DNA from 4 places in the Actinoalloteichus sp. AHMU CJ021 genome. Region 4 is predicted to be linked to each of the others. Evidence: riboswitches for the same ligand, from Rfam matches in the RefSeq annotation. Region 4 holds a riboswitch; each other region holds the start of a gene.
The links. A riboswitch is a leader RNA that binds a small molecule or an ion and turns the genes downstream of it on or off. The one in region 4 is predicted to bind S-adenosylmethionine.
Positions count from the first base shown of each region.

Region 1: linked by a shared signal. The riboswitch ahead of C1701_RS20145 (aminotransferase class V-fold PLP-dependent enzyme) and the one ahead of C1701_RS04265 (VOC family protein) in region 4 are both predicted to bind S-adenosylmethionine.
Region 2: linked by a shared signal. The riboswitch ahead of C1701_RS08200 (methionine ABC transporter ATP-binding protein) and the one ahead of C1701_RS04265 (VOC family protein) in region 4 are both predicted to bind S-adenosylmethionine.
Region 3: linked by a shared signal. The riboswitch ahead of thrC (threonine synthase) and the one ahead of C1701_RS04265 (VOC family protein) in region 4 are both predicted to bind S-adenosylmethionine.

Region 1 covers NZ_CP025990.1:4,740,845-4,745,048, forward strand. The annotation lists gene ileS (isoleucine--tRNA ligase) at 1-13, shown strand, start outside; partial or broken gene C1701_RS28200 (MFS transporter) at 688-904, shown strand; gene C1701_RS20140 (DUF167 domain-containing protein) at 1,252-1,533, shown strand; SAM riboswitch class IV at 1,682-1,795, shown strand; gene C1701_RS20145 (aminotransferase class V-fold PLP-dependent enzyme) at 1,835-3,211, shown strand; gene lspA (signal peptidase II) at 3,439-3,975, shown strand; gene C1701_RS20155 (RluA family pseudouridine synthase) at 3,972-4,204, shown strand, end outside.
Region 2 covers NZ_CP025990.1:1,978,339-1,982,542, reverse strand. The annotation lists gene C1701_RS08210 (TetR/AcrR family transcriptional regulator C-terminal domain-containing protein) at 1-61, opposite strand, end outside; gene C1701_RS08205 (FAD-dependent monooxygenase) at 112-1,632, shown strand; SAM riboswitch class I at 1,980-2,070, shown strand; gene C1701_RS08200 (methionine ABC transporter ATP-binding protein) at 2,283-3,302, shown strand; gene C1701_RS08195 (methionine ABC transporter permease) at 3,299-3,985, shown strand; gene C1701_RS08190 (MetQ/NlpA family ABC transporter substrate-binding protein) at 4,112-4,204, shown strand, end outside.
Region 3 covers NZ_CP025990.1:4,423,814-4,428,017, forward strand. The annotation lists gene C1701_RS18700 (ComEC/Rec2 family competence protein) at 1-747, shown strand, start outside; gene thrC (threonine synthase) at 846-2,129, opposite strand; SAM riboswitch class I at 2,141-2,269, opposite strand; gene holA (DNA polymerase III subunit delta) at 2,375-3,367, shown strand; gene rpsT (30S ribosomal protein S20) at 3,651-3,911, opposite strand; gene C1701_RS18720 (sulfite exporter TauE/SafE family protein) at 4,138-4,204, shown strand, end outside.
Region 4 covers NZ_CP025990.1:1,106,376-1,110,579, forward strand. The annotation lists gene C1701_RS04250 (FecCD family ABC transporter permease) at 1-648, opposite strand, end outside; gene C1701_RS04255 (hypothetical protein) at 964-1,518, shown strand; gene C1701_RS04260 (PaaI family thioesterase) at 1,798-2,262, shown strand; SAM riboswitch class IV at 2,370-2,481, shown strand; gene C1701_RS04265 (VOC family protein) at 2,723-3,595, shown strand; gene C1701_RS04270 (ABC transporter substrate-binding protein) at 3,661-4,204, shown strand, end outside.

The sequences.
Region 1 (4,204 bases), 3.2 Mb from region 4:
GACCAGGGTGTGAGCCCTCGGGCGCCGCGGCCGGTGGGAACGTGTCCCGCCCGGCGGCGCCCGGCGGGACCACCGACGAGGTCCCGGCCGCCGGGCCGGTGACCGACCGGCGCGGCAGTCGGGGCCGTCGTCCCGTCCCGCTCCCGCCGGGACTGGGCGAACCGGTCGTCCGCCGCGCCATGGGCGCCCCCGCTCGGGCGTGGCGAGCGGTGCGGGTGGGCCGTGGTGGTCGTGCGGGGGGACGGACGGGCCGTCCCGCCCTCCCATGCCGGGAAGGGGAGCCGGTGGGGCGCGGTCCCCGGTGCGGGGCCGTCAGCCGAGGCCCGTCGACGAGGGGTCGCAGGCCCCGGCGGCCGCCTGCCCGGTGTGGTGGCCGCTCCCGTGAGCCGGGACGCGTCTGTCCCAGGGGCGGTCCCCGCCCCTGTTCCCGCACCGCCACCTCGGTGGCACCGGGCCGTCGCGTACCCACTGGTCGACGCGATCCATCAGGTCAGTTCTGGTTGAAACCAGCCCTCCGTCCCGTAGGTGCACGCACCGCGACCGCGCCGGTGATCCACCGACGCCATCCAGCCGTCGGTGTCGCCGTCCGCGCGGATCACCTCAGCTTCCGGTCAGGTCCGCCCCTCGGCCAGGGCCGGCGGGCTCGCGGTCGCCGGAGTCGGGTTCCTGCTGCTGCCCGTGGCGCCCAATCCCCTCTCCTACCCGAACCTGGCGATCGGGCTGGCCCTGTTGGGCGCTGGCGCGGGATCACTGGCCATCGCCTCGGCCATCATCATGTCCGGAACACCCCCGGAGAAGGCCGGCAACGCCGCCGCCATCGAGGAGACCGCCTACGACCTCGGCACCGTGCTCGGCGTCGCCGTGCTCGGCAGTCTGGCCTCAGTGTTCTACCGCGCCCAACTGGAAGTCGGGCTGGGGGAGGCCGATGTCGGGGGTGTTGACGCCGGTCCGGCCGGGGAGCCCCTCGCCGCGGTCCTGGAGCTGTCCTCGGAGTCCGGGGTGCCCGAGGTGGGTGCGGCTGGCGAGGGCGGCGTTCGGCGAGTCGCTGGCGACGGTGACCCTCCTGGCGGTGCCAGTCGTGGCCTGCCTCCTGGTGCCCCGGTCCCTGGACCTGACGAGACAGCGGCACTGATTGGGCGGCTCGCCCGCCGCGGGCCCACCAGCACCCCGACCGCGCTCGGCTCGCGTGTCGGGGCAGGGTGGTCGGTGCGGGCGGCCGGTCGGGACGCCCGGCGGAGGAGGTGGACGGTCGTGTTCCGTTTCGCGGTGCGTGTCAAACCCGGCGCGCGACGAAACGTCGTCGGGGGCAGGTGGGACGGGGTCCTGGGGCCGGCGTTGGTGGTGGCGGTGGCCGCCCCGGCGGTCGAGGGCAAGGCCAATGAGGCGCTCCGCCGCGCGGTGGCGGACGCGTTCGGTGTCCGCCGCCAAGCCGTGCGAGTGGACGCCGGGGAACGCGGTCGGGACAAGTGGCTGGTCGTCGACCTCGACGAGACCGCGGCCGAGGACCGCCTGCGCACCCTGCTGGAGGGCTGATGCCGGCGGCGACCGAGGAGGGGCGGACGACGGTGCCCGGGCGGGTCCAGCGCGGGGGTGGCTGTTCCGGTGGGTGCGGTCGGGCCGGCTCCCAGTGGCTGGGAGGCCCGCTGGACAGGTCGGGCGGCGGCGGTTAGGTTCTGCCGCAGGTCATGAGCGCCAGCGCCAAGCCCCGGCTCGCTGGCCGGCAACCCTCCTCCGCGGTGGGGTGCTCCGGGTGAGGACCAGGCCCGAGCCGTGTGGTGTCGGGCAAGCGCGGGGCCTACCACCGGGTCCCCCCTGGATCCGAGGAGGTCGTGCCATGTCGTCCGCACCCACCACCGCCCGCCCGTCCCGCCTCGCGCCCCCCGCGTCGGCCCTGCCGCCGGTGGTCGGTGCGGACCTGCGGGTCCCGCTGGTGACCGGCGGGGATGTCCCGTACGCGAACCTCGACCACGCGGCGAGCGCCCCCTGCCTTGAGGCGGTGCGGGACGCCGTCGACGCGGTCCTGCCCTGGTACGCGAGCGTCCACCGGGGAGCCGGGTTGCTGTCGCAGGCGTCGACGAGGATCTACGAGAACGCGCGGGCGACGGTGCGCCGGTTCGTCGACGCCCCGCCCGACCACGACGTGGTGTTCACCCGCAACACCACCGACGCGATGAACCTGGTCGCCGCCGTGTTGCCGGTGGGGACCGTGGTGGTCACCTTCGACACCGACCACCACGCGGCGCTGCTGCCCTGGGCCGGCCGCCGGGTGCGCCGCGTCCGCGCGCCGCGTACCCGGGGTGAGGCGGTGGCGGCGCTGGAGGCGGAGCTGTCCGGGCTGGTCGCCGACGGTGACCGGGTCGCCGTGGTGCTCACCGCCGCGTCGAACGTCACAGGTGAACTGTGGCCGGTGGCCGAGTTGGCCGAGGTCAGCCGTCGGCACGGAGCCCTGTCCGTCCTCGACGCCGCGCAGTGGGCGCCCCACCGGCCCGTGTCGGTGTCCGAGCTCGGGGTGGACTTCCTCGCCTTCTCCGGGCACAAGGCCTACGCGCCCTTCGGCTGCGGGGCGCTGACGGGGCCCGCGCGCCTGCTGCGGTCGGCGCCGCCGTACCTGCGGGGTGGAGGAGCGTCGGCCCTGGTGGAGTCCGTGGGAGCTGATCTGCGGGTGACCTGGGCGGCCGGTGTGGAGCGCCAGGAGGCCGGGACGCCGAACGTGGTGGGAGCGCACGCGCTCGCGGTGGCCTGCGAGACGCTGTCGGGGCACTGGCGGGGGGTGGCCGAGCACGAGGACCGGCTGGCGGGAGCACTGCGGGAGGGCGTCGCGGCCGTGCCGGGGGTGCGTCCGCTGCGGCTGTTCGACGATGCCACCCCCTCGGTGGGCGTCGTCAGCTTCGGCGTCGACGGGATCGACCCGGGGTTGCTGGCCGCCGCGCTGTCGGCGGAGTACGGGATCGGGGTGCGGGACGGGGCGTTCTGCGCGCACGTCGCGACCGAGCGCCTGCTGGCCCGGGCGGGGGTCGGTGGGGGACGCGCGGTGCGGGTCAGCGTGGGCCTGGGAGCCACCGAGGAGCACGTCGACCGCCTGCTCGCCGCGCTCCGGGCGGTGGTGGCCTCGGGGCCGGCCTGGTCCTATGCCCAGCGGGACGGGCGCTGGGTGCCCGTCCCGGACCCCCGGCGGTTGCCGGTCGGGCTCCTGGGGGACGGGCCCGCCTGAGCGCGGGTGGCCCCACCGAGCGGCCCGGGGCTGCCCGACCAGCGCCCGCTGGCCGGTGTCGACGCCTGTGACCAGCGTCGATGCCGGTAGGTCACAATGACTGGGTGACCGAGACCGGCCCTGCGGGGTCCAACGCCGACGACGATCCCGCCAACGCCGACGCGGGAGCCGTCGGCGGACCCAGCGGGCCCGCCGTGCCCCCTGGTGGGGGGTCGCCGAGACGACGGGTGGGCCTGCTCGCGGTGGTGGCCGGGGTGGCGTTCGCCCTCGACCTCGTCACCAAGGTCGTGGCCGTCGCCCAGCTGGAGGGGCGGGAGCCGGTGCGGCTGCTCGGTGGCGGTGTGTACCTGGTGCTGCTGCGCAACCCCGGCGCCGCCTTCTCGATGGCGACGGGCATGACGTGGCTGCTGACCCTGGTCGCCGTCGGCGTGGTCGTGGGTATCATCTGGATCGCGCCCCGGTTGCGCTCGGTGGGTTGGGCCCTGGGGTTGGGCCTCATGCTGGGCGGTGCGCTGGGCAACCTCGCGGACCGGATCTTCCGTTCCCCGGCGCCCCTGCACGGCCACGTCGTGGACTTCGTCTCGTTGTTCGCTCCTGACGGCAGCGTGTGGCCGGTGTTCAACGTCGCCGACTCCGCGCTGGTGGGCGGGGTGGCGCTGCTGGTGGTGCTGGCCGTGCTCGGCCGGGACTACGACGGGAGCACCGTCCGGGGGCGCGCCGACCAGGAGAAGACGACCACCGCCGAGGGAGACGACCAGCGATGAGCGACACCCGCACCTTTCCGGTGCCCGACGGACTCGACGGGATGCGGGTCGACGCCGGCCTGGCGAAGCTGCTCGGTCTGTCACGGACGGCCGTGGTCTCGATCGCCGAGTCCGGTGGCGTGGTGATCGACGGTGCTCCCGCGGGCAAGTCGGACCGGCTGGTGGCCGGTTCGTGGATGGAGGTCCAGCTCCCCCAGCCGGAGCGGCCGGTCGTGGCCGCACCCGAGCC
Region 2 (4,204 bases), 870 kb from region 4:
CCGGCGGCTCCGGCAGGGTCCATACGAGCGCTCCGGGCTGTCCGGGTACCGCGTTGCTCAAGGGACACCTCCTTCGCGCGCATCTAACCATTGGTGTACTAAGTACATGTGATGTACGACGTACACGAAACTGAGGTCCTGATCGTGGGCGGCGGTCTGGTCGGGCTGTCCGCCGCCCTCTTCCTCGAGTGGCACGGTGTCCCCGCCGTGCTGGTGGAGAAGCGGGACACCACGTCGCCGCAACCCAAGGCCCGCCGGATCAACCTCCGGACGATGGAACTGTTCCGCCAGGTCAACGCCGAGGCCGACGTGATGGCCGCCGCGGCGGCACTCGCGGACTTCGAGGGGATGGCGGCCGGCCGGACGCTCGTGGAGGCGGAACCGCTCTCCTGGGGGCACGGCGAGGACGACCCGGCACCGGAGATCTCACCGTCCGACTCCTGCCTCTGCGCCCAGGACACCCTGGAACCCGTGCTGCGCGCCCTGGCGACCGAACGCGGGGCCGACCTGCGGTTCGGACACCGCGTGCTGGAGGTGGTGGACGACGGCACCTCCGTCACCTCCACCGTCCGCGACCCCGACGGCCGCGTCGGTGCCATCCGGGCGCGGTACCTCATCGCGGCGGACGGCGCGCACAGCCCGATCAGGGAACGGTTGGGCATCGCCAGGAGCGGGCGAGGGACCCTGGGGAGGTCCACCAACGTCTACTTCGAGGCCGACCTCTCCGCGCAGGTGCGCGGCCGGGAGTTCAACCTGTGCCAGATCGAGCACCCCGAGGTGCCGAGCATGCTGCTCACCGTCGACGGGGTCCGGCGCTGGCTGCTCATGGCCGACCCGGCCCCCGGCCGGGACCACGCGGGTTGGGCGCGGGCGGTGCGCACCGCGACCGGAGTGCCCGACCTGGACGTGCGCATCCTCAGCGCCCTCGACTGGGAACCCGGGATGTTCGTCGCGGACCGCTTCTCGGCCGGGCGGATCTTCCTCGCCGGCGACGCCGCCCACGTCATGCCCCCCTACCTCGCCGCCGGTGCCAACACCGGCATCCAGGACGTCCACAACCTCGCCTGGAAGCTCGCCCGGGTGGTCTCCGGTACGGCTCCCCGATCCCTGTTGGACAGCTACCAGGTCGAGCGCCACTGGTTGGGGTGGCTCACCGCCGACCAGGCCAGCGCGCAGACGGCGAACCTGCGCCAACTGGGCGTGGAGTCAGGGGACGGCACCCCGTCGCACGACCCCGTGGCCCTCCTCATGGGCTACCAGTACCCGGCCGGCGCCTTCGTCCCCGACGGCTCCCTCGCGCCGCTCGACCGGTTGGGGCTCACCGGGCAGCCGGGATCGCGACTCCCGCACCACAGGCTCGGCCCGGACCGGTCGGCCCTGGACCTCGTCGGCAGGGGACTGACCCTGCTCGGCGCCAGCGACACGTGGGAGCGGGCCGCGTCCGCCACGCCCGGGGTCGAGCACCGCCGGGTGGACGACCCGGCCTGGGCCGCGAGCGTGGGCATCACCGGCACCGGAGCGCTGCTGGTGCGCCCCGACCACGTGATCGCCTGGCGCTGCCCGACGGCACCCCGGGACCCCGCCGACACCCTCCCCGACGTGGTGGCCGCGGTTCTCAGCGGTCGGGGCTGACCCCAGCCGGTCGCGACCCGGGTGACCGGCGCGCGGTCGGTCCGCGAGGACCGGCCGCCCGGCGCCCGGCTCCGACCACCGGCCGCCTTCCGCCGAACCCCCGAACCGACCGGCCTCGGCGGGTGGGGGCGGTCGCCCGGTCCCGGCGGGGCGGGACGACTCCGGCCGGCGGAGCACCGGCCGACCAGGAGGCCCACCGCCCCGTCCGTCCCCCTTCGCGGGTGGGGGCACCCCGCCGGAGGGCGGTGATCACCCTCGGTGCTCGTTAGGCCGGTCGGGCAGTGTGGCACAGATCTACCCCCAACTACTTGCGGGCGGACGTTTCCGTTCGGTTTACTCATCGCGACAGCCCATCCGGAGCGGCCGAGAGACCTGGCTCGTTGACGCCGCAGCAACCACCCGTTCGCGGGCAGGTGCTAACGCCAGGATCGATGGAGCGAGCATGTTGATCGCCACCGCCCTGACCCGACGACGCGTGGTCGACCACGGCCGCCGGACCACGTCCGGCTGTCCACTCATGGGCAGCTGAAGGACGTCACCGGTCCCGCGGAACACCCCTGGTCCTCGTCTTCTTCCTGACCATCCCACCCGTACCGCCGCGCCCTCGCGCGCGGTCGCGTGTGGCTGGCTGCCGTCGTGTGGAGCGAACAATGATCACTGTCGAGAACCTCACCAAGAGCTTCCCCGGTAAGGGCGAGCACGTGCTCGCCCTGGACGGTGTCTCCCTCAGCGTCCCGGCCGGAACGGTCTGCGGCGTCGTCGGCCCGAGCGGCGCCGGCAAGTCCACCCTCGCCCGTTGCGTCGCCCTGCTGGAACGCCCCGACCGGGGATCGATCCGCGTCGAGGGCGTCGACCTGGTGGCCCTGCGCGGCCGTGAGCTGCGGGACGCGCGTCGCCGGATCGGCGTCGTCCCCCAGGGCGACTCCCTGCTGCGGCAGCGCACCGCCGCCGGCAACGTCGCCCTCCCCCTGGAGAGCGCCGGGGTGGCCGCGCCGGCCCGGCGCGCCAGGGTCGCCGAACTGCTCGACCTGGTCGGCCTCACCAACAAGGCCGGCAGCTACCCCGACCAGCTCTCCGGTGGCCAGCGGCAGCGCGTCGCGGTCGCCAGGGCGCTGGCGGCCAGCCCCTCGGTGCTGCTCGCCGACGAACCCACCTCGGCCCTCGACCCGGAGACGACCGGCTCGGTGCTCGCGGTGCTCGACCGGGTGCGCTCCGAGCTCGGGGTGACGGTGCTCGTGGTGACCCACGACATGGCCGTCGTCCGCCGCATCTGCGACGATGTCGCGGTCCTGGAGGGAGGGCGGGTCGTCGAGCACGGCAAGGTGCTGGACCTGCTCACCCAGCCAGGCAGCCGGATCACGGCCTCCCTGCTCCCCGAGGTCGACCAGGCCGGCACCACGCCTCGCGAGATCGGCCAGTACGACGTGGTCGCCGAGGTGGTCCTCGTCGGGTTCGCCGCCGTGGGAGCCCTGCTCCCCGAGGCGGCGCACCGCCACGACGTGGAGCTGGCCATCCTGGGCGGTGGGCTCACCAGGCTCGGTGAGACACCCGTCGCCCGCTTCAAGATCGGAATCAACGGCGAGCGCTCGGAACGGGCGCTGAGCTGGCTCGCGGAACGGGACGCCGTCATCCGCCGCGCGCCACGCGATATCGGAGGACTTGCCGCGTGAGGGAACCCACCCCGTGGGACCGGGTCTTCGACCTGGTGATCAGTGCCACCGGGGACACCGTCTACATGGTCGGCATCGCCACCCTGCTCGCCGCCCTCGGCGGGATCCCCCTCGGCATCGTGCTGCACATGACCTCGCCGACAGGGCTGTCCCCTCGGCGGATCACGCACCGCGTGCTGGGAGTGGTGGTCGACGTCGGCCGCTCGCTCCCGTTCGTGGTGCTCCTGGTGGTGCTCAGCGCGTTCACCAGGGCGCTCGTGCAGACGACCATCGGCCCCACCGCGGTCATCGTGCCGCTCACGGTGGGGGCGGTGCCCTTCGTGGCCCGGCTCGTGGAGTCGGCGTTGCGGGAGGTCAACGTGGCCGTCGTGGAGGCGGCCATCACCACCGGGGCCAGCAGGCTCCGCCTCGTCCGGAGCGTGCTGCTCCGCGAGGCGGGGCCCGCCCTGGTCGCGGCGATCGGAGTCACGGCGGTCACCCTGATCGGCTACTCGGCGATGGCCGGGGTGATCGGCGGTGGCGGGCTCGGTGACCTCGCGATCCGGCACGGCTACCAGCGCAACGACGAGCGGATCCTGCTGGCGTCCGTGCTGGTGCTCGGCGGGCTCGCCTGGCTCACCCAGCTGACCTCGGACTTCATCGCACGCACCATCGACCGTCGACGGTCGGCGTTGCGGGTGTGACACCCGCGCCGCCCCCGCCACCGGGGAGCGGCACACCAGCAAGTACACCCGTGCCGGGGACGACCATGCCCGGGCGCGGCAGACGCGCCTGCCCACGGGCCGGCGCCAGGAGAGAGGAAACCGGGAGTGCGACACCGTTCCCTGACCGCCGTCGCCATCGCGGCCGCCGCCGTCACCACGCTCGCCGCCTGCGGGAACAGCGAGACCGCGTCCGACGGG
Region 3 (4,204 bases), 3.3 Mb from region 4:
GACGCGCTGGTGCTGGCGACCGGTGAGCCGGGGCGCGCGGTGGTCGTGGACGCCGGGCCGGATCTGACCGGGGTGGGCGACTGCCTGCGCCGTCTGGGGGTCACTCGCGTCCCGCTGGTCATCCTGAGCCATCTGCACGCCGACCACGTGGGTGGGCTGGACGGGGTGCTGGCCGGTCGGCGGGTGGGAGCGGTCGCGCTCGGGCCGGCCAGGTCCCCGACCTGGGCCTACGAGGAGGTCGCGGCCGTCGCGGCGGGCAGGGGCGTTCCCCTGGTCGAGCTGCGGTTGGGGCAGCGGCTGCGGTGGTCGGGGCTCGCCATCGACGTGCTGGGCCCGCTGGACGGGTACGTGGCCGACGAGACGTCGGGAACGGAGGTGAACAACGCGTCGCTGGTCCTGCTGGCCACCACCTCGGTGGGGCGGGTGCTGCTGACGGGGGACGCGGAGCTTGCGGCCCAGTCGGGCCTGCTGGGCGCGGGGGTGGATCTGGCCGCCCCGGTGCTGAAGGTGCCGCACCACGGTTCCCGGTACACGCTCCCGGAGTTCCTCACCAGGGTCGCCCCGCGGGTCGCGATCATCAGCGTGGGTGCCGACAACCGGTACGGGCATCCGAGCGGCCAGGTCATCGCCGAGCTGCGGGCGTTGGGCGCGACGGTGGTGCGCACCGACCTCAACGGCCACCTGGCCGTCGGGCCGGGGCCGGAGGGGGTTCGGGTCCGGGTGTGGCGGGAGGCTACCGCCGAGTGACCCGGGTGGGACGGCGTCCCACCCGGGCCAGGGTCTCCGCGGTCCTCGGGTGGGGCCGGGGGTCCCGCCCCGGTCGCGTGGGGCGGGACCTGGCCGGATCAGGAACCGGGCTGTCCCAGCACCTCGTGCACCGCCTGCGCGGTGGGGGGCACGGTGGCCTTCGGCCCGACGTGGTCGCTGATCGCGTCGAGGGTCTTGAGGCCGTCGCCGGTGATGAGCAGCACCGTTTCGGCGTCGGGGTCCAGTTGTCCGGACTCGATCAGCTTCTTGGCGGTGGCGACGGTGACACCACCCGCCGTCTCGGTGAAGATGCCCTCCGTGCGGGCGAGGAGTCGGATGCCCTCGACGATCTCCTGGTCGGTGACGTCCTCGATCGCCCCGCCGGTGCGGCGCACGGTGTCGAGGACGTAGGGGCCGTCGGCGGGTGCGCCGATGGCCAGGGAACGGGCGATCGTCTCCGGTCGTACCGGTTGGACGACGTCGAGTCCCGCTTTGAACGCGGAGGCCACGGGCGAGCACCCGTTGGCCTGGGCGCCGAAGACCCGGTAGGGCGTTGGCTCGACCAGGCCGAGTTCACCGAACTCCCGGAAGGCCCTGTCCACCTTGGTGAGCTGGGAACCCGAGGCGATCGGGACGACGATCTGCTCGGGCAGCCGCCACCCGAGCTGTTCGGCCACCTCGAAGCCGAGGGTCTTGGATCCCTCGCCGTAGTAGGGGCGCACGTTGACGTTGACGAACGCCCAGTCCTCGTGTTCGGCGGCCAGTTCGGTGGCCAGCCGGTTCACGTCGTCGTAGTTGCCGTCGACGGCGATGAGCGTGCCGTCGTACACGGCGGTGGTGAGCACCTTGGCCCGTTCGAGCGTGGAGGGGACCAGCACGACCGAGTCCCAACCGGCGCGCGCGGCCGCGGCGGCGACGGCGTTGGCGAGGTTGCCGGTGGAGGGACAGGCCAGCACGCGGAACCCGAACTCCCGGGCGGCGGCGAGGGCCACGGCCACCACGCGGTCCTTGAAGGAGTGCGTCGGGTTGCCGGTGTCGTCCTTGACCCACAACCGGCGCACCCCGAGCTCCCTGGCCAGGCTGTCGGCACGCACCAGCCTGGTGCAGCCGGGGTCGGTGCTGGGGATGGTCTCGATGTCGCTGGGGACCGGCAGCAACCGCTTGTACCGCCAGATCGAGCGGGGCCCGGCCTCGATGTCCTCGCGGCGGACGCGACCGAAGTCGTACACGACCTCCAGCGGAGCGAAGTCGTCCGGGGAGACGAACTCGGGGGCGAGGGGGATCTGGTGGCCGCTCTCCTTCGAGGCCAACGCGACGGCGGGGCCGAGGTCGAGCGGGCGGCGGGTTCCTGGCGTCGTGCTCGAGCCAGCAGTGACTGTCATGGCGAGGCCTCTCCTCATCTTTCCCGCTGGGCGGGCCGGATTTGGCACCGAGTGCGGCAGCGGCGTGGTGGGGCCACGTCCAACTGGCGCTGGTTGCCGGGGTGTCGTCGGGCCGATCCCTCTACCCCTCTGGATGAGCGCTGTTCGGTTGTGCGGCACACGCTAGGGCATGGGGGTGGGCCGGGGCCAGCGGTGTCCGGAATGCGGGAGCGCGACGGTCCGGGCCTGCGTGGGAGAATCCCGGCGTGCCCCCCCAGCCCGCTCCGCCAGCCCCGCTCCAGCTCATCCTCGGTGATGAGGAACTGCTGGTGGAACGGGCCACCCGGGAGACCCTGCGCCAGCTGCGCGTGGCGGAACCGATGGCCGAGCTGACCAGGCTCCGCGCCACCGAACTCACCCCGCCCCACCTCGCCGAGCTGGTCAGCCCGTCGTTGTTCGCCGAGGCGAGGGTGGTGGTGCTCGAGGCCGCGCAGGAGGCGGGGGCGGAGATCTGCGAGGCCGTGGCCGCCTACTGCCGTGCGCCAGCCGAGGGCGTCGTGCTGGTCGTGGTGCACTCGGGTGGTGGTCGGTCGAAGCTGGCGAAGCAGTTGCCGGCCACGCTCCGCTCGGCCGGTGCGGAGGTGACCGAGTGCCCCAAGGTGACGAAGGCGTCCGATCGGGAGGCCTTCGTCCGCAACGAGGTGCGGGTGGCGGGGGGACGCATCGACGCGGCGGGGGTGCACGCGCTCATCGAGGCGGTGGGTTCGGACCTGCGGGAGCTCGCCTCGGCGGCCGCGCAGCTGGTGTCGGACCACGACGGCCCGCTGGACGAGGCGACGGTGCGGCGCTACCACCGCGGCCGGGCCGAGGTCACCGGATTCGCCGTGGCGGAGCGCGCGGTGGTCGGGGACGTCCCCGGGGCGCTGGAGGCGTTGCGGTGGGCGCTGAGCCTGGGGGTTCCCCACGTGTTGGTCGCCGACGCCCTGGCGGACGCGGTGCGTTCGGTCGCGCTGGTGCGCGGCGCGGGCGGCGGGGACCCGTTCCGGCTGGCCGGGCAGCTGGGGATGCCGCCGTGGAAGGTCAAGAAGGTGCGCAACCAGATCCGGGGCTGGGAGGACGACTCGCTGGTGCGGGCGATGCGGGTGGTGGCGACCCTCAACGGGGAGGTGAAGGGGCAGGCGGCCGACGCGTCGTACGCCCTGGAACGGGCGGTGCTCGAGGTGGCGCGTGCCCAGCGCGCGGGGCAGCGCGCCCGCTGACCAGCGCACACTCCGCGCATGTCCCGCACACGCTCCGCGGCTGCCCTCGTCGGGGCCGTCGTGCGCGCCGCCCGGTGGGGACCAGCTCCTCGTCCCGTTCACCTGTGCCGGTCCGGACGCCGGGCGTGCGGGCCCTGGTTTCGACTGAGGAGCTACCCGGGGTGATCCCCAGGGCGCGGACCGGGTCCGGTGGCGGAGTCCGGGGCGTCGACGGGGCGGGAACGACGGTGGGGGCCGCCCCGCGAACGGGAGGCCCCCACCGGACGTGACCGCGGTCCGCGGGTCAGAGCGAGTTGGCGCGCTGCGCGATGGCCGACTTCTTGTTGGCGGCCTGGTTGGCGTGGATGACGCCCTTGCTGACAGCCTTGTCGAGCTTGCGGTTGGCCTCGCGGCTGAGCTGCACGGCCTTGTCCTTGTCGCCGGCCTCCACGGCCTCGCGGAACTTGCGGATGGCGGTCTTCACCGAGGAGCGGACGGCCTTGTTCCGCAGCCGGGCCTTCTCGTTGGTCCGGATCCGCTTCATCTGGGACTTGATGTTCGCCACGAGGGCACCCCTTGATCTCGACGTGGTTCGTGCCGCGCTGTGTTGGCGCCGCCACCTGGCGCGAGGTCGAGTGGTGACTCGACCGTCCGAGCGGTGGCGGGTTTCCTCCCTGGCGGAATGCCGCACGGCACGGCGGACAACGGTACCAGCGACCCGACGGCGTGGTCGTGGTGGCCGGTCGATGGCATCGCGGAACCACCGCCACGCACCTCGTACGCTCGTTCGAGTGACTAGCGCGCTGAACTGGCCGGGCTTCGCCGACGTGTCCCTGGCGGCACTGCTGCTGCTCTGCG
Region 4 (4,204 bases):
GGAGCCGAGTGCCCGGCTGACGTCGTCGCCGAGGACCAGGGTGTTGAGCGACGACGCCACCGCGAGCGCGAGGACGAGCCCCACGAGCAGGAACGGGATCATCGTGCGGACGACCGCCGGGTCCCGGCCGGCGAGGTCACCGACCGCCCAGAACCGGAACTCGTCGAAGGCGTCGGGCCGCAGCAGGACCAGGGACTGGGTGGCGGCGGTGAGGGCGGCGCCGATCGCGGTGCCCGCCAGCGCGAGCCGGACCGGACTGGCTCCGGCGGTGCCGATGGCGTAGACGAGGACGGCGGTCACCCCCGCCCCCAGGAAGGCGAACCACACGTAGGAGGAGTAGTCGCGCAGCCCGAGCAGCACGACGGCGCCGGCGACCCCCGCGGCCGCGCCAGCGTTGACGCCGAGGATGCCGGGATCGGCCAGCGGGTTGCGGGTGAGCGACTGCATCAACGCGCCCGCGATCCCCAGGGCGGCGCCGACGGACGCGGCGAGCAGGGTCCGGGGTACGCGGAGTTCGTGGACGATCACCCTGGCCCGCCCGCCGTCGTCGACGAACAACGCCAGGAACACCTCGCGGGCGGCGAGCGCCTCCGACCCGACGGCGAGGCTGGCCAACACGGCGAGGAGCACCACGGCGGTCGGGATCACGACCGCTCGCGACCACGAGCGGCGGGCACGGCTCCGGGGCGTCGCCGGGTTCCTCGACACCGTCACCGCCGTCCCGGCCCTGTCCGCCGGTGTTCCGCGCCGCGCACCCGATCCTCCCGTCCGCCCCGGGGGCTCGCGAGAACATCCACCGGGAACGCTGAGGGAAGGCTAACCTCACTACGCAGGGTGGTCGGCGGCCGCCCGGGCTCGACTCGGCGACCCCCTGCCCCGCCACCGACGGTATGAGCGCACCGGCACCGGGTAGCCCCCTGGTGCCACGTGTTCGTCAGGGCCACCGGCCCTCGGGAGGGGACCATGACCGAGCGGAGCGATCAGCCGGCACCGCCGGACCAGCGGTCCAGGCTGCTGGCCATCTACCTGAACGACCACCTCGCCGGGGCGACCGCCGCCGTGGAGCTGGCCCGGCGGCTGGCGAAGGCCGAGGTGTCCTCCCCCGACGGACCGGAACTGGACCGGCTGGCCGACGAGATGGCGGAGGACCGCGCTCGGTTGGCGGACGCCATGCGACTGCTGGACGTGGAGGTCGCGCACTACAAGACCTGGGCGCTGTGGGCCGCCGAGAAGGCGGGCCGGTTGAAGCTCAACGGGCAGCTGCGCGGGCGCTCGCCGTTGAGCACGGTGGTGGAACTGGAAGGTCTGCTGCTGGTGGTGACGTCCCTGGCGAGCGCGTGGCGGACGTTGCGCGCGGTGGCCGAGGACGCGGGTCCGGCCGGGGCGGGGCCCGGGACGGAGCGACTCGACGCGCTGCTGCGGCGGTCGCTGGACCAGGCGGCGCGGCTGGAGCGGCTGCGCGAGGCCGCGGTCACCCGGGTGTTCGGCACGGCCGCGGCCCAGGAACGGCGGCGGTAGGCGCGGCCGGCACCGTTCCCGCCCCCCGGGACGGGCGCGGGAATGCGGTGGGCTCCCCGGGGCGTTGTCCCGGGGCACCGCCCGACGGGTCCGTGAGTGGCCCGGGCGTCCCGCCCGCCTCCGGGTGACGCGGCGACGTCCCGCGATCACGGCGGGTGGCGCCGCCGGGAGGCGTCGCTCACAGCCGCCACCCACCCCCCGCCCGGTCTGCTGTGGTGGACCCGAACTCGGGTGCCCCGCAGGTCGGGGACGCCCGTCGTGCCGCCTGGAAGGAGCCGCATGACCGACCGCGCCGACACGGCCTCCGAACACCCGCGACGCACCGGCCCGACCACGGACCCCACCGAGGTGGAACGCCTGCTCCGGCAGGGCCCGTTCCACGAGTGGCTGGGGCTCCGGGTGCTGTCGGTGGGCGAGGACCGGATCGAGTTGGCCTTCGCCTGGCGGCCCGAGTGGGTCGCCGACCCGGACGCCGGCTACACGCACGGCGGCATCCTGGCCACCATCGTCGACCTCACGGCCGACTGGGCGCTGGTGTCCCGCCTCGGGCGGGGCGTCCCGACCGTGGACATGCGGGTGGACTACCACCGGGCGGCGTCGCGGGGCGAGGACCTCACCGCCGTCGGCGAGGTGGTCCGCTTCGGCAGGACCTTGGCCGTGGCGGAGGCCCGCGTGCACGACGGCCAAGGGCGGCTTGTCGCCAGTGGACGCGGCCTCTACCACACCGCGAGCGCCAGCTCCTGACGAGCGGGACCGACGCCGCTCGAGGGGACGGCCGAAGGCGGCCGGCACCCGTGAGCGGCGTCATAGAAAGTTGTTGGATCAAGCATCTCGTGGCTAGTGTCGTTGGTGGTCACGAGTGCCAGCGCCAAGCCCCGGCTCGCTGGCTGGCAACCCTCCGCCGCGGTGGGGTGCCCCGGGTGAGCGACCAGGTCACCCGAGCAGTCGTGGCAAGTGCGGACCAGGGCGGAAGCGCCCGGCCAGTGGAGGAACGGATGAAGCACTCGGACCCGCGGGCGATCGCCGCCGCGACGGTCGGGGACCTCCTCTACGGCCGCATCTACGTGGACTTCGGTCTCGTCTGCAGCTCCCTGAGGTAGAGCCGCCACCGACGGACCCCGTCGGTGGCGTCTCCCGGGCCGTCACGGCGCCGGGAGGCGATGGTGCACCCAGCTGACCCCGACGGCCGCCCTGGAGCCCCACCATGTCCGGTGACAACGCCACCCCGTTCGCTCTTCGACTGCCCTCCCCGCTGCCCGGGCCCGTGGTGCTCGACCACCTCGTGCTCGCGGTCGCCGACCTGCCCTCCGCCACCGAGTACCTCCGGTCGCTGGGCTTCGACGCCCGGCCCGGCGGCCGGCACCCGGGGCACGGCACCGAGAACGCCCTGGTCGTGCTCGACGGGCAGTACCTGGAGCTGATCTCCGTCACCGATCCGGAGGAGGCCTCCGCGAGCGACCTGGGTCGGAGCACGGTCCGCGCGTTGTCCCGCGACGGCGGCGGCTGGGTCGGGTACGCGCTGCGGCTGCCCCCCAACACCCCCGTGGACGGTGGGTCGCTGGCCGCCCCGGAGCGCGCGGAGCCGCACCGGCTGTCGATGAGCCGCACCACCCCGGGCGGTGAGCGGGTGTCCTGGGAGCTGTTCTTCCCCGAGCGTGTCGGGATGGACGGCCCCTACCCGTTCCTCATCCGGTGGGACGGAGCCTCACCCACCAGCGGCGAACCACCCGAGCACCCCAACGCGGTGCACGGCGTCGGCGAGCTGACCATCGGCATGCCGGGACCGGGCTCGGCCCCGGCCCGCTGGTACGCCGACTCGCTGCCCCGGTTGACGGGGGCACCGGCCCACACCGTCGAGGACGCCTCGGCGCACCGGAGCGTTGGACTCGCCTCGGTCGAGCTGACCAGCACCGACCTCGGCAGGACTCGGCGGGCGCTGGCCTCGGCCGGTGCGGCGTGGCGGGCCGTCGAGGCCGACCCGGCCTCCCCCGCCGTCCTGCTCACCCTCCCACCGGCCCTCTTCGGCGAGCACACCCGGTTGACGATCCGCCAGCCGGCGCCGTCCCGGGACCGCTGACCCCGGCCCGGGCACCCGACCACCCACCACGCCCCTCCGGCGTGACGCCCTTCGAGAGGTTCCAGATGACGATGCGACCACAGCGCCACCCCCGTTCGGGCCGTGCCCGGCTGGGTATCGCCGGCGTTCTCGCGACGGCCCTGCTCGCGGCGGCCTGCGGCGGCGGGGACACGGCCGGGGACGGCGACGGCCCGACCTCCCTGTCGGTGGCCACCATCCCCACCCCGGACGCCGCCTCCATCTACCTCGCCGAGGAACAGGGCTTCTTCGAGGAGGAGGACCTGGACGTCGACATCACGTTGGCGGACAGCGGCGGGGCGATCATCCCCGGCGTCGTCCGAGGCGACTACCAGTTCGGGCACTCCAACACCGTGTCGCTGGCCGTCGCCGCCGGCGAGGGGCTGCCGCTCCAGGCCGTCACCAACACCACCGGGACGGGGAGCGACCCGGACCAGGACATCTCCCGGATCCTGGTGGCCGGTGACAGCCCCATCCAGGACGCGGCGGACCTGGCGGGCACGACGATCGCGGTCAACGGGCTGAACAACATCGGCGAGGTGACGATCAAGGCCGCGTTGGAGAACAGGGGTGTGGACGTCTCCGGCCTCG